Regions from separate parts of the Bacillus songklensis genome, predicted to be linked through region 1. Evidence: riboswitches for the same ligand, from Rfam matches in the RefSeq annotation. Region 1 holds a riboswitch; the other holds the start of a gene.
The links. A riboswitch is a leader RNA that binds a small molecule or an ion and turns the genes downstream of it on or off. The one in region 1 is predicted to bind ZMP and ZTP.

Region 1 (7,784 bases):
CCATACCGTGGACCTGAACGCCGCGTTCAGTGTGCCACCTGCGGATTAGTAGAGGACGAAAGAATGTTTATCAAACATGCAGAACATAACAGGCTGCAATAAAGAAAACTTGCTTATCAAATGAACGCTATATTGGTTTTCATAACCCATTCCCACGAAAAAACAGACACCAGAAGGTATCTGTTTTTTCCTGGATAATGTAGTCTATCAAAATATGTGCCATAGATTCTTCTCCACGGTCCACCGCCAGTCCAGCCTGCCGGGTCCTTTTGGCAATCAACTCCTTTGCCTCCCCGATCAAGTAATCCGTTTATCATTTTAGGCGAGAAGACTCCCACTTCAAATTTTCGTTAGAAAATTAAGTGGTAGGTAGTTCAAGATAAAGTACCCGGCATAGAGTGATTGACCAAAGAATACAGTCCCCCAAACCGGTGCCGGAATAAAAGTCGCTTGCGCAAGATTTGTGGCGTCTCCGGCATCTTTGCGTTGAATGAAACTTAGTTTAAACACCGTAAAGGCAGTAAAGATAGATTGAAGGAGTACAACTGACGATAAGAAGATACTTGTATGCATCATAACTATTTCATACTTTTTATAAGTAATAAAACCCAATAAAGAAATAAAAGAAATCGCCCAGAAAAAACCATAAAAATTGCGTACCCATAATAATACAGAAATGATTGCCAGAGTGATGAAAAAATAAATAATTATATTAAAATAACCTTTTTCCACTAAATAAAACAATCCTATCGCCGTTAATGAAGAGCCTGTATAACCAGCATAAAATACCAGCACTCTCGCAAACCGAGAATTGATCCTTGTTATCGCTAGCCCTGAAGCATCACTGTGTAATGAAATTTTGTGTGCTATCCTTCCGCTTAAACAAGCCGCACAAATTACATGAAACACCTCGTGAAGCAGCGTGTTGCAAAGGGCAATATAAACTCCTAGAACAGGTATCCGGCTGATAACCAATGCTATAGCCATATATACATATATGAGCGTAATACTTTCCACTGTTTATTCTCCTTTGAGTTTTTTACATTATACATTTTTTAAGAGCTAATTTAAATGTGTCTACTAACTTGTTCCTTACATAGCTGTTCACCATGCCGGCTGCATAAGAACAAACCTGCGCTAAAAGATATTGGACATAACGAGATACCTTTTCACTCTCTCGTTCGACCCTATGGCTGTCCTGAAGAATATATAACGGACGACCCTTTGCTTCATCATAAATTCTTCCGATATACTCACCGATCACTCCCAGCATAATGAGAACCACCCCATTAAAGAAAAGCATAGTCATTAGAAGGGAAGACCAGCCGGTGACGGTCGAGTCGGTAAATAGTTTCAGGTACAAAACAACGAACATCCAGATTACACTTGCAAATGAAAGAAGGACGCCTAAGAGACTCGCCATTTTTAACGGCTTATAGGAGAAAGAAGTAATCCCATCCATCGAGAAATGGAGCATCTTCTTGAGCGGATACTTCGTCTCTCCCGCCAGGCGTTCGTCCCGCTCGTATTCAATGGCGGTTTGTTTAAACCCCACCCAGCTGACAAGCCCGCGGACAAAGCGGCTTCTTTCCTTCATGTTCACTAATTGACCGCACACCTTGCGGTCAATCAAGCGTGCAAAGCAGGGTCAGACCCTCCAAATCCCGTTGCGATAAAGTCCCATTTTAATTTCGTCTCCGATTTTTGTCTGAGTATAAAGATATTTTCTTAATTCGCCGACAGTGCTTACTTTAGTGCCATTGATAGATATAATTACATCCTTTACTTGAAGTCCGGCCTCTGCTGCAGGTGAAGATGGCTCTACAGTTGTAATGATCACTCCTTCTGTTAGATCCTCGGGCAGACTTAACTGTCCTTGCTGAATGTATTGGGACAAGTCGCTAATATTTTGCAGCCCTACACCAAGGTACGGTCTTTTTACTTCGCCGTATTGTAATAGGTCTTCTACAATCGGTGTCACATACTGGCTATCTATTTTTAATACAGCTAAGTCTGTTAACGGGTCGGCACCGACGATTTGTGCGTCAATTCTTTTTAGATTAATTTGCTTCGATGCGGCCAGCGATCCAACCGATTGAATCGCTTTTTCCACGGGAGGCCGAAAATCAAATTTCACGTTGTCTGGCAAATGCCCGGGTAATGGGAATCATCGCCTTTTTCGACATCAAATAACTAATAAACAGGGCACCCCGAAAAATAGAACGGCTAATCCCACCAGAATCATCAGAAGCAACTTGAATAGTCGATAAGCAAATGAAATATCTTTTCCGATATAAAGCATTCCGATGAATTGACCTTTGTAGAAAATTGGACGGCCGGCTATCATGAGATGAATTTCATGACGCTCCGGGGGTGGACGCAGCTCATCAATTTCAAACGGTTTGACGAGATAATCATCCGCTCCCGAATCCAACCCTTCTATACGGTCTTCAACGGCATCTTTTGCTGTCAACATAAGAATCGCTCCCGAATACCCCTCTTTGCGCAAGCGCCGGCATACTTCCACTCCGTCTCCGTTGGGCATCATCCAATCCAGAATTAACACGTCATCGTGCGGTATATACATGCCTGTACCTTTGTTACTTTAATCTTCAAAAATGAAAAAACGGTGAAAATCAATCAGGGAATAACAAGTTTTTTATTCATACATTGAGAAATAAGAAAAAGCAGAGGTGTGATTTACTTCTGCATGAATATCAAACACATCTTCTTGGCATTATGTTTCATTTATTTCAATATAACGATTGGTTGAATGCAAACATTTTTTAAATAACACTTTTTAGATTTCACAAGTAAAATCATGTTATTTTTCATAAAATATTGTTAATTGCGAAATAATATTATATACTAACAAATGATATATCACACAAATATTAATCCTATATGTAACTGGCGCAACATGGAGTACCATGAGGGAGCATATAGGTTCATGAGCCGCGCGCCTGGGCAAGCACTTGATTTTTTAATCAAGTGCTTTTTATTTTCCTAATTTTAAAAAAAGGAGTAGATATGCATGAATAATATGCAGAGAAAAATGGGAACTTTTGCCCTAACTATGACTGGTCTTGGTTCCATCATTGGCTCAGGATGGTTATTTGGAGCCTGGAAAGCTGCACAAATTGCCGGCCCGGCAGCTATCTTTTCTTGGATTATCGGTATGGCGGTTATCTTATTGATTGCTTTGTCTTATGCAGAGCTTGGCACCATGTTTCCAGAAGCCGGAGGAATGGTAAAGTATCCTCAATATTCACACGGCTCATTTGTTGGATTTCTGGCAGCGTGGGCAAACTGGATCGCGATCGCTTCCACTATTCCTGTTGAAGCGATCGCTTCCGTTCAATATATGAGTACATGGCCTTGGGAATGGGCAAATTGGACACATTCACTCGTAAAAAATAATGTATTGACATTCAAAGGTTTACTTATCGCATCTATGCTGCTTCTAGTATATTTTTTCTTAAATTATTGGACTGTTAATCTTTTTGCAAAAGCCAATTCATCCATTACAGTATTTAAGCTTATTATTCCAGGCATCGCAGCCGGCGCTTTACTATTTGCAGGTTTCCACGGAGAGAATTTTACAAGCACAAACGGTGTGGCTCCATACGGTTGGGCAAGTGTATTAACGGCTGTCGCAACCTCTGGAATTGTCTTTGCTTTTAACGGATTTCAAAGTCCGGTAAATATGGCCGGTGAAGCCAAAACACCAAACCGTTCTATTCCAATTGCAGTCATTGGTTCTATTCTCATCGCAACTGTCATATATGTTCTTTTGCAAATTGCTTTTATTGGTGCAGTAGACCCGTTCCTGCTTGTAAAAGGATGGAGTCACCTTAACTTTAATTCTCCATTCGCCGATTTGGCGATTGCACTTGCTTTCAATTGGCTGGCAATTTTGCTGTATGCGGATGCATTTGTTTCCCCGTCCGGTACAGGAACGACTTATACCGCCACCACAGCACGGATGATTTATGGAATGCAAAAGAACGGATATTTGCCTCCTGTTTTCGGAACTGTCCACCCTGTTTATGGCGTTCCGCGTGCGGCGATGTTTTTGAATTTAGGCATATGCTTTCTCTTTTTGTTTTTGTTTCGGGGTTGGGGGGTACTGGCTGAAATTATTTCTGTGGCAACATTGATTTCTTATATAATGGGACCTGTCGCACTCATGACGTTGCGGCGTACTGCTGAACATTTCCACCGGCCGTTCTATCTTAAAGGGGCATCTTTCATTGCGCCTTGCGGATTTATTTTTGCATCTCTTACTTTATATTGGGCTCGTTGGCCGCTGACAGGAGAAGTATTATTCATTATGATTATTGGGTTGCCATTATATTTTTATTATCAGGCAAAGAACAACTGGCGTGGATTTAAACAACAATTTTTTTCAGGAATTTGGTTGATTGTCTATTTATTATGTATGATCCTGATTTCTTACCTCGGAAGTGAAAAATTCGGAGGGAGAAATATGATTCCATATGGCTGGGATATGCTCCTCATTGCATGTTTGTCACTTATGTTCTATTTTTGGGGTGTGAGAAGCGGAATAAAAACAGGATACACTCAAGAGGCTGAGCAAATCAACAGATCGATAGCCGATAAAGAAAAAGAGGCAAAAACTTCTGATGTAAGCAAAGCTATGTAGCTATATACTTTTGTTCTGCCGCACAAAATCTGTGGAACTTAAGCATATATATTTATGGTTCATGAAAAGGAGCGACTCAAGAATTAAATATATACCGACAGTTTGATATTGAGGTTATAAGCCTGTATCGTTAATTACCAAGTAATCATCGATACAGGCTCTTTTTATCATTTGTTTTATTACATTATCTATTCTTCATCATGTGGAAGAACGAAACATCTTCCATAATCTGTGATGCTGCGTCAGAAGCACGGCTGGCTAACGGGGCAGGTTGAACAAGAGAGATAAAATCCATGCCGATAGTTGTATTTGTTGATCTATTAGCCCCAATATTACTGATACTGAGGAACGTAAGAAATTTGTTGGTATTGCGGAATATATTGCAGCTGTTGATAATATTGATTTAAATATTGATGAGGCATCTTTTCCTTTACTCTATCGCAGTTCTTGTATGGACCTATATATGTTGTGGGCTTAACTGATGCAGTTGCTTGTTTCCATTGATTTTCATCGATGCAATAAGTATGCGACATGATATTTGCAGGAGTAAATTTTAAGATGTCAGAGCCTAAGATCACTTCTGGAGTTGGTGCATCAAAAATTGCCAAAAGATGAGTGTTATCAACTGTAGCTACTTCATAATGCCACCAACCTTGTGGAATGTTTGCTACTTTTCCAGGTGTAATAGAGTAACTGAGAATTTGTTTTGTAAACGGGTTCAGCATCGATACAGCAGCAGCACCAGAGATACAATAGACTAGCTCGGCTGCATTTTGGTGATAGTGCGGTTCTACGACATGATTGGCACTTAGGAAAATGTCTAGCAGAGACACATTTTCCAATGTATTCAGCTGTTTCACACCTAATACGTTAATATAGTTGTTGTTATCTTTTTTAAACAAGGGACTTTTATTTACATCAAAAGTGTATTGAGTTGATGGAGATGTGTAATCTATATATGAAACCATAAATTTTCTTCACCTCTTTACATTAACTTTATAGGCATGTTATGCACTTATAATTAGTCTGGTGTGCGTAGTGATTAAGGATTAATTGGCGTGCAGTTCGAAGATGATATGTAATAGAAGAGATGGGTTCTTGTTCAACGGACGGCTTGAGTTTGAGAAATAATAAAAAATTAGCTCCGATAAATGACTCTGTGGTAATAGGACCTCCAAATACAATTGTAGATCAACAATTAAAAACAAAAGTTCCCTATATTATTATAAAATATCTATAAAAAGATAAATAACTATAAAAACGCATGCTGCAGCAAATACTGGGGTTTCTCATGAATCAGTCGGTTTGTTTTTCGGTTTTTATTCTCCATAACCTCGTCCTCCTTTGTTCAGTTTTTGCTCATCTATGTTACGATTATCCAACCAACAAACAAAAAGACATCAACTTGATTGTTGATGTCTTTTTGTATTGACACTTTTAATGGTTTAATTTAGGCGACTTAGGAGTAGGAGCATATCCAGCTCGTAATAAACTAACACCGTATCCAATTACTCCTCCTGCAACGGCTGGTAAAATCCAGCCCAAACCTACATTGTATAACGGAAGGATATGATTGAATAAATTATTTACCGCTTGAATCGGCAAATGAGCAGCGTTAAGTCCGTCAAATAAACTAACAAGAAAAGTTAACAACAAGCTCCCTTGGTATACTTCCGCTCTTCCTTTAAATGCCGGGTGTAAAAAAGTTAAGAAAATAAGCATAATGGCTAAAGGATATATAGCCGTTAATACCGGCACAGATATTTGAATTAATTGTGTTAATCCGAAATTGGCGATAACTGCACTGAAAACAGATAAAATGACAGCTATTGCTTGATATGAAATCTTTGGAAATACTTTATGGAAGTAAGCTGAACAAGAACTAACAAGTCCAACGCTGGTTGTTAAACAAGCAACAGTAATCATTAATCCTAATAATAAACCGCCTAGAGAACTAAAATAATAAGTAGCCACTTTCGCTAAAACTGCTCCGCCATTTTCCAAATGCCCTAATTTTTCAACACTTGACGCTCCCATGTAGGAAAGCGACGTGTAAATCATAACGAGTACGATAGCTGCGATAGAAGCTGCTTTTGCACAAATTTTGATGATTTCTTTTTTATCATGTGCTCCTTTTGCTTTAATGGCATTAATGACAATAATCCCGAAAACAAACGAAGCAAGTGTATCCATCGTTAAATAGCCTTCTTGAAATCCCTTGAAAAAGGAATTATGCGTATAGGCTTGTACTGGTGCTTGAATGGCACCAATCGGACGTACAACTGCGGCAATCACTAAAACCCCGATAAACGTTAGTTTGATTGGCGTCAAGATTTTTCCGACAACATCGACAATTTTCGCAGGATTGAGAGAGAACCAGCATGTAATACCGAAAAAAATGATAGTAAAAATAAACAAAGGTATATGCCCTGCGTTTTCTGGCAAAAACGGCTTAACACCTATTTCAAAAGACACGCTTCCTGCTCTAGGTAAAGCAAACAGAGGCCCAATAGCCAAGTAGAGAACAAAGCTGAAAACGACACTAAACCAAGGATGAACGCGGCTTGCTAATGACTGCAAATCATCACTTCCAGAAATGCCGAATGCAAATACTCCAAGTAATGGAAGTCCAACCCCTGTGATCAAAAATCCAGCAGTCGCAAACCATACATTACTTCCGGCTGTTTGGCCCAACATAGCCGGAAAAATTAAATTGCCTGCTCCAAAGAAAAGAGCAAAAAGCATCAGTCCAATAACAAGAACATAAGAAGATGATACTTTAGTTGACACAACAAACCCTCCAAGCAAAAACACTTTATTATCCATCGATAACATTTTTTAATTTTCAGAATAATTTATCAAATAAAGAGATAACAACGTTTTGTATTATACTCCTACAAAATAAATATATCAATATAAAAATATGTTTTTTTAAATTTGTTCGAAAACACGGAATAATCGTCACATGATTTGATTTGGTGCAAAGCTAGCTGTTTGTTTTACGGTATTTGTTTTCCATTTCATATCCCCCTCCGGTCAGCTTTTGATCATCTATGTTACTATTCCCGATTAATAACCAAAAAGACATCAGCTTGATTGTTGATGTCTTTTTGGTTGG
Region 2 (7,784 bases), on a different contig from region 1:
CAGTCTGGCAGTGGTGACAACCGGTGAGTCAGTCATCCGCGAAACCGTTCTGCCTGGTGCCATTTTGACCCGCGTGGCTGCAAGTCATCTGCGCGTCGGCACCTTTCAATACGCTGCAAACTGGGGCACAATTGAGGATCTCCGGACTCTGGCTGACTATGCCCTAAAGCGCCATTTTCCAGACGTTGAAGGGGATGAGAACCGATATCTTTCGCTCCTTAAGGAAGTGATTAAGCGCCAGGCCGCGCTCATTGCCAAATGGCAGCTGGTTGGCTTTATCCACGGGGTGATGAACACCGATAACATGACCATTAGCGGAGAAACGATTGATTATGGTCCTTGTGCCTTCATGGATACCTATGACCCGGCAACGGTATTCAGTTCCATTGACACTCAAGGCCGCTATGCCTATGGCAATCAGCCGATTATTGGCGGGTGGAATCTTGCGCGATTTGCTGAAGCTCTATTGCCGCTGCTGCATGAAGATCAAGATAAGGCCATCGAAATTGCCGAGGATGCGATTTCTGATTTTACTACGTTATTTCAGTCTAATTATCTCGCGGGAATGAGAGCAAAACTGGGAATATTTAATGAAGAGACACAGGATGTATCTCTTATTAAAGATCTCCATGATATGATGCAGAAGTATCGTGCCGACTATACCAATACCTTCCGCGCATTAACTTTTGATAAACCGGAGGATACGGTTCTGTTTGGGACTCCGGAATTTACGAAGTGGAATGAGGAGTGGCAGGCAAGACTAAGCAGGCAGGAGCAATCAAAAGACTCCTCAAGTGAGTTGATGCGAAACAGCAATCCTGCGGTCATCCCTCGGAACCATCGGGTAGAAGAAGCACTGGAAGCCGCGGTGGAACAGGGAGACTACAGCGTGATGGAGCGTCTTCTTAGTGTTCTTTCAAATCCTTACGCGCACTCTCCGGAGCAGGAGGAGTACACTGCATTGCCTGAGCCGTCAAGCTGTCCTTACCGCACTTATTGCGGTACATGATATAGAAGTATGAGGGATGGTTCTTTCTGCTTTTCTCAAACAACTTGCCGTCTTGTCATGGTTTACTATTCGTACAAGATAATGCTACCCCTTTATTTGAGGTAGCATTATTTTAGTTTATGATTTCTTTCTATAAGTTACAGGAATAAAGCGACCTCTCTTTGAACCATTTCTTGCCAAGATTGAGGAACAACAGATCACATTCACGGCAGCCAAGGCCAAAAGTGAAATCAAGGATTTAAACACAGTGGATGCACTAGCTTCCAGGTTATCGATGGTCTCGCAATTGAAAGCAAAGGAAGCGGCAGCGATTGAGGAGGAAGTTAGAAACCGTGAAGCCGCGATCCCAAAAGTTTTTATTACCTTTTCATAATCGGAAACAACTCAGGACATTGAGGCGGGGGATCTGTCGGTGGACATTCGATAAGTTCGGGCGACAAGTCTTCACGCACTTCACAAAATTCAGCATCTAATTCTAATTTAACAATTGCAGTGGTCTGCACATCAATACAGAGAACAATGGAAGCATCATGAACCAGACATTATTCTTCTCACAGTAAGATAGCAGCGAGAAGAAAAGTAAACGAAATATATTTTTTTCAATACTTTTCTTCTAGTAGAAACTTGATAAAACTGTTCAGACCTTTGGGCTGTTGATTCTTATTTTTTATGACAAAGTCTATTTGGACAGGCTCTGGAAGTTCTGATATCTTGTATTCATTTTGATACTTCTGAAGTTTTGCAACATCAGAAGGTACTAAACTGACACCAAGTCCATCACTAACAGATTGTAAAATAGCCTCAAGTGAATCAAACTCAATGATACGTAAATGGTTGCAAGAATTCTTTTTTGATAAATGAATAAGCGTTTTTCTATAAATGCAATTAGGATTGCTATTTACAAGTAACGTTTGTTCATACTCCATCTTATCCGGATGATTCTTTGGTGAAATAAGGCTTACTTTTTCTGGAATTGTGTAAACTGTTTTTAATTCGCTATAATCAAATGGTTCGGTGACAAAGGCGCCATCAATTTCTCCATAAACAACCTGTTCCAGCAGCATACTAGTTGTATCTGTTCTCACTTTCACATTAATTTGATGATGAACACTAAGGAAAGATGACAATATTCTAGGGACCTTTAGGGCAGAGATCGTTTGTGTGGCACCAATTACTAGACGTTCCTGCCATTTATCGGGATTGATTTTTATTTTTGCTTCATCCATTAACTGGAGAATCCGGTTAGCATAATCGAGTAAAATTTCCCCATCGCGAGTCAACGTTACTCCTCTATTATTTCGCTTAAATAATCTAACTCCTAATTCTTCCTCTAAATTTTTAATTCTTTGACTGATATTTGGTTGTACATATCCTAGTTTCTCAGCAGTTTTAGAGATAGAACGCAATACAGCAACATGTTTAAAGATGAATAAATCATGAGACTCCATAAGGTTCAATAGCCTCCTCTGATATCATTTAAAATGATACCACGCTAATTTCTAACTATTATACAGCTCTAATCCCTCAAAATATAATCAAAATAGTAAATAAAGCAAGGAAGGGTGATTAAAAATGGAACTAGCTAATAAGTCAATAATCATAACTGGTGCTGGAACAGGAGTAGGAAAAGCAACGGCATTAAAATTAGCAAGTGAAGGTGCAAAAGTCGTTATAAATTATAATAAATCCGCAAATGACGCAGAGGATGTTGTAAGACAAATTAAAGAACAAGGAGGTGCAGCATTTTCTTTTAAAGCCGACGTTGCAAAGGAAGAAGAAGTAATAAAAATGGTATCTAAAACGATTGAATTATATGGAACAGTCGATGGATTAGTCAACAATGCCAGTATTACCGCCCAAATCTCTATGGGCGATTTAAACTCAGTAACAGATAGAATATGGAACGAACTTTTTGATGTGAATGTAAAAGGTATGTTTCATTGTGTAAAGGCAGTCGTTCCTTACATGAAACAACAAGAATCAGGGGTTATTATAAACATGGGCAGCGTTGCAGGAGTGACAGGAATAGGTTCATCTATTCCATATGCTGCAACCAAGTCAGCCATACATGCAATGACAAGGTCATTGGCGATTGCTTTAGCACCGGAAATTAGAGTTAATGCAATTGCACCTGGGGCTGTGGATACAAGATGGTGGGCTGGTAATGAAGAGAAAATGTATAAGCTTGCCGGCAACATACCTCTTAAGAGGATATCAACACCTAATGATATTGCGGAATCCATTATTTTTCAAATGACTCAAAGTTCCATAACAGGACAAACATTTATAGTAGACAATGGACAGACTCTTTAAAACGTAGTAACAGCCTTTTACTAATTTACCATTAAATGATTGGTGAACCTTGCCATAAGTAAAGGAAAATTCTACTATATACTTCAGCCAAAGGAACTGAAATGGAATAACCTTTAAATGGAGGTTGAAGATTGCTGAAATATTTGATAATATAAAATAAATGAAAAGGCTATGTGTAACTGGCGAAACGCGGATAACCGTGAGGGAGCACATAGTGTCGCAGCCGTTCGCCTGGGCAGAGGTAAGGGAAGTATATCCCTTACCTCTTTCTGTTTATTAGGAGGGATAGCCCATACTGCTTTTATTATTGTAGTAAAGACAGGTTTTTACAAAATTTGAATGATGGCAAGTTCCCTTGCTTAACATCTTTTAAATTTAGGAATTTGAAAATGATCATAACTAAAAAGAGGAGAGAACAATATGAGCACAATCATTTTAGACAAAGTGAAAACAATCAAAACGTTAAATAATATTGCAGAAAGCGGGCTGAATGTATTCAATAAGGATAACTTTACAATCGACAATGATAGTGAAAATCCTGATGCCATTGTTGTTCGCAGCTTTAACATGCATACAATGGAATTCGGCAATAATTTAAAAGCAATCGCCCGGGCCGGGGCGGGTGTCAATAATATTCCGGTCGATAAATGTACAGAGCAAGGAATTGTTGTGTTTAATACTCCAGGTGCTAATGCGAATGCTGTAAAAGAAATGGTTCTTACCACATTAATGGCTTCATCCCGTAACCTTTTTGACGGTGTGGCCTGGACAAAGACGTTAGAAGGTGAAGGCGAACAAATTCCAAAGCTTGTAGAAGCGGGAAAGAAGCAATTTGTTGGAAAAGAAATTAAAGGAAAAACTCTGGGGGTAATCGGTTTAGGTGCGATCGGTGCGCTTGTAGCGAATGATGCGCTTGATTTAGATATGGACGTGATCGGGTTTGACCCGTTCATCTCTGTCGATACAGCTTGGAACTTGTCCCGCAATGTACAGCGCGCTATGACGATTGAACAGTTGTTTGCTGAATCAGATTATATTACTGTACACGTCCCGTTAACCGATGACACGAGAGGAATGTTTAACCAAGAAACATTTAGCATCATGAAGCCGGGCGTTCATATTTTGAATTTCTCACGCGGTGAGCTTGTGAATGAAATAGATATGGCAGTGGCACTTGAAGATGGAATAGTCGGTAAGTATATTACAGACTTCCCGAATGAAAATGTATTGAAAATGAAAAATACCGTTTCAATCCCGCATCTTGGTGCCTCCACAAAAGAGTCAGAGGAAAACTGTGCCATTATGGCGGCTCGCCAGGTGAAAGACTTTTTAGAAACTGGAAACATCAAAAACTCAGTGAATTTCCCGAATGCTTCCCTTCCTTATACAGGAAAGCGACGTGTGGCCGTTTTCCACCAAAACGTTCCAAACATGGTTGGGCAGATCACATCGGCTATATCAAGCTATCATTTGAACATCGCCGACATGGTGAACAGAAGCCGAGGGGGATACGCGTATACGATGATTGACATTGACAATAAAGTAAACGGCGATATCATTCCTGGTTTGGAGGAAAAAATCAGCCAAATCGAAGGCATCGTTACAGCTCGTATTATTTAATTGAATAGGTGAAATTAGTTGAACAGTATCATCTTGCTATAAAGCGGCAGGATTCGATTTTAAATTGTATTATACAAAGCCGGGGAATTGTTATGTTCCTCGGCTTTTTAATGATAGTGATTGAAATAATTTTCGATTAATTAAGCTCCGAATTCATTTTCCACAGATATTAATTTATAACAGCCTTCTAATTCACTGTTTTGCCCTGTCATAAGATCACTAATCATCGTGATGGTACCATGCTGCTTTACTTCTACCTTTTGCACACATTAATTTATCCCGGGAATACAATGATTGAAAAAATAGTAGAGGGTGGATAAATATGCCCATTTCGTTTCCTGTTAACATTAAAACCGTTAAAATCAGCAGCGGGACGGATAAAACAGTCTTTTATCCCCAAGTAATCGGGATGGAACATCAAGAATTGGAAAGGTCAATAAATCGGAGAATTGTCCATCAAACACAGCAGCTCATCAATCAACAAGTCGGGAATATGCCCACAACGGTGGAAGAAATGATTGGATCGTATGAAATTAAAAACAATCAACGTCAAGTTCTGAGCTTATCACTCTCCAATTATACTTATCATTACCATGCCGCCCATGGAATGACATATATCAAGTCATTAACGTTTGACCTGCAAAAAGGGAAGTTTTGTGAACTTAAAGACTTGTTTAAGCCTGGAAGTGATTACGTTAATAGACTCTCAACCTTAATTCATATGCAAATCAAGCAGCGTGATATCCGACTTCTCAACGGCTTCACAGTCATTCGGCCTAATCAAGACTTTTATATTGCGGATAAAGCTCTTGTCATCTATTTTCAGCTATATGAAATCACTCCATATGTTTTTGGGTTCCCAATGTTTCCAATCTCTGTATTTGATATACAGGATATCATTGATGAAAACGGTCCGCTTGGACGAATGGCTGTTAATAATTAAACAGCTAAAGATTAAGCTTCATCCATCTCCTGACCCTAATACAGAAAAACCATTTTGGGTAAGTGCTCTCTACTTTGAGGGAGATATACAGGGAGAAGGTAGAACAGCCATAGATCTTCCTACGGGTGAGTACAACTATAAATTCAAGGCAAAAGAGAATGACAAAAACGGTCATGTTCTCGATGTGTGGGTACCTGAAAATCATAAATTCACCATCGTGAATAGCGCCGCTGACAATTAATAATCCAGGTAGGGAATGAGGAGCAGAAATTAGCTCCTCGTTTCTTGAAATTACAGGGAGCCCCATTATTCCAAAGGAGCAAAAACATGGATAAAACAAATAAGAAACACAACTTTTTTTTATTCTTAGTCTTCGTTCTCATTTTCGTAATAACTGGCTGCAGCAGTACCTCTGCAGCAAAGGAGTCCACAGATAAATTGAATGAAAGTAATCAGAAAGGTGATCAGCCAAAACAAGAGAAGGAAGCTGTTTTCCCAGGTGAAATGACACTTTCCACTACAAAAGGAGAGGTAGGGACAACTGTTCATTTTACAATTACGGGACTTGAACCGAATACGCAAACAAAATTAGAATGGAAAACGGTTGAAGGAAAATATGACCTTAAGGGACTGTATGAATTTACCGGCGTTTCGTTTAAGGACAAAGTCATTCCTTTAACAACTGGTAAAAGCGATGCCAATGGCCAGCTAGAAGGGGACTTTACTGTTCCAAGCGGATTTGGTGGTAACCATACTATTTATGTCAAACAAGCTGATAAATTGATGACTCAGGCAAACATCCATGTAAACCCAACGTTTAAAATGTCACCTTCTTCAGGTCCAGTCGGTACCGAAATTACCATTACGGCAGAGGGAATCGGTTATGAAGACATGGAAAGGAACTGGCAGCTAACTTATGATAATAAGCTAATAGGACTTTTGACGGCCATTACGACAGATGGAAAAGCGGTTGCTAAAATTCGGGCTGCAGGCCCGGTTGGGAAGCATACATTGACAATATGGCATGGATATTTGGGAATACCTTATATTAATCACGAACAAGCTCCAACCTCTTATTTGCCTGTACCTTCATTTACCTTTGACGTCACGGATGAAAAAGTCAATATGACTCAACGTGTTGAACCTATACCAACAGCTGCCGACGGAGGGGTGGTCATGCCTGAACTCAAGAATGAGTCTGGAGTAAGCGTGACCTTAGATAAGGATTCAGGCGTTGTGGGAGAAACCGTAACAATGAAAGCAAGCGGGCTGCCTAAAAATGAAAAAATCGATATAATCTGGAACACAATGAGAGGAAGCAGTGGACCAATATAAAGATATGGTTTGCGAAAAGGCAATGACTTGCAGTTTCTGAGTCATATTCTTTCCCTTGACCATGAAACGGAAGCAGGCCTTCTAGTCGAACGCTGCGTAAGGCTGTTCGATTCGCTCAAACAGTCAGGAAGTAAACCGAAAGCGATGCATTATCCTGTGATAGGCTTGCTGGCACTAATGGATGGTGGGGGGAAGGAGATGGAAACGATTCGCCAAATCGTCAACGAGCTCAACTCAGAAAAGCTGTTTAAAGGGCATAAAGATATAAATTTCATCATGGCGGTCCATTTGTTTATGAGTGATCAAACGGAGGATTGCAGTTTGTTGGAAACGGGTATATATACGACATTGGAGGCGCTTATCCAAGCTCAGCAAGCAGCGATGATTGCCGTTGTAGCCGGAACATCTAACGCCGGCTCTTCCGGTGGCGGAGAAAGCTGATCACTGTCGGTAAAACAACATGAGTGCCTGTCACTCCAGGTCTTCGGGTGGTAACAGGTGCTTTGATTCACTATTAGTCTAATTTATATTAATAGAATCCTAGTCCAGAAAAGGGCAAGGGGT

Region 2: it holds a riboswitch for ZMP and ZTP, as region 1 does, so the genes downstream of both, ACFOU2_RS19610 (phosphoglycerate dehydrogenase) here and ACFOU2_RS11690 (APC family permease) in region 1, are expected to answer to the same signal.

Annotation. Positions count from the first base shown of each region.
Region 1 covers NZ_JBHRZT010000052.1:82,746-90,529, forward strand. The annotation lists gene ACFOU2_RS11665 (DNA alkylation repair protein) at 1-102, shown strand, start outside; gene ACFOU2_RS11670 (M50 family metallopeptidase) at 340-1,017, opposite strand; partial or broken gene ACFOU2_RS11675 (glycosyltransferase) at 1,151-1,636, opposite strand; gene ACFOU2_RS11680 (S1C family serine protease) at 1,649-2,137, opposite strand; partial or broken gene ACFOU2_RS11685 (response regulator) at 2,381-2,569, opposite strand; ZMP/ZTP riboswitch at 2,897-2,976, shown strand; gene ACFOU2_RS11690 (APC family permease) at 3,035-4,666, shown strand; gene ACFOU2_RS11695 (cupin domain-containing protein) at 4,999-5,634, opposite strand; gene brnQ (branched-chain amino acid transport system II carrier protein) at 6,104-7,456, opposite strand.
Region 2 covers NZ_JBHRZT010000072.1:156,032-163,815, forward strand. The annotation lists gene ACFOU2_RS19590 (protein adenylyltransferase SelO) at 1-1,009, shown strand, start outside; gene ACFOU2_RS19595 (hypothetical protein) at 1,257-1,382, shown strand; gene ACFOU2_RS19600 (LysR family transcriptional regulator) at 1,609-2,457, opposite strand; gene ACFOU2_RS19605 (SDR family NAD(P)-dependent oxidoreductase) at 2,582-3,322, shown strand; ZMP/ZTP riboswitch at 3,488-3,566, shown strand; gene ACFOU2_RS19610 (phosphoglycerate dehydrogenase) at 3,743-4,942, shown strand; gene ACFOU2_RS19615 (hypothetical protein) at 5,083-5,208, opposite strand; gene ACFOU2_RS19620 (DUF3298 and DUF4163 domain-containing protein) at 5,265-5,885, shown strand; gene ACFOU2_RS19625 (hypothetical protein) at 5,845-6,126, shown strand; gene ACFOU2_RS19630 (hypothetical protein) at 6,213-7,220, shown strand; gene ACFOU2_RS19635 (DUF4003 family protein) at 7,230-7,661, shown strand.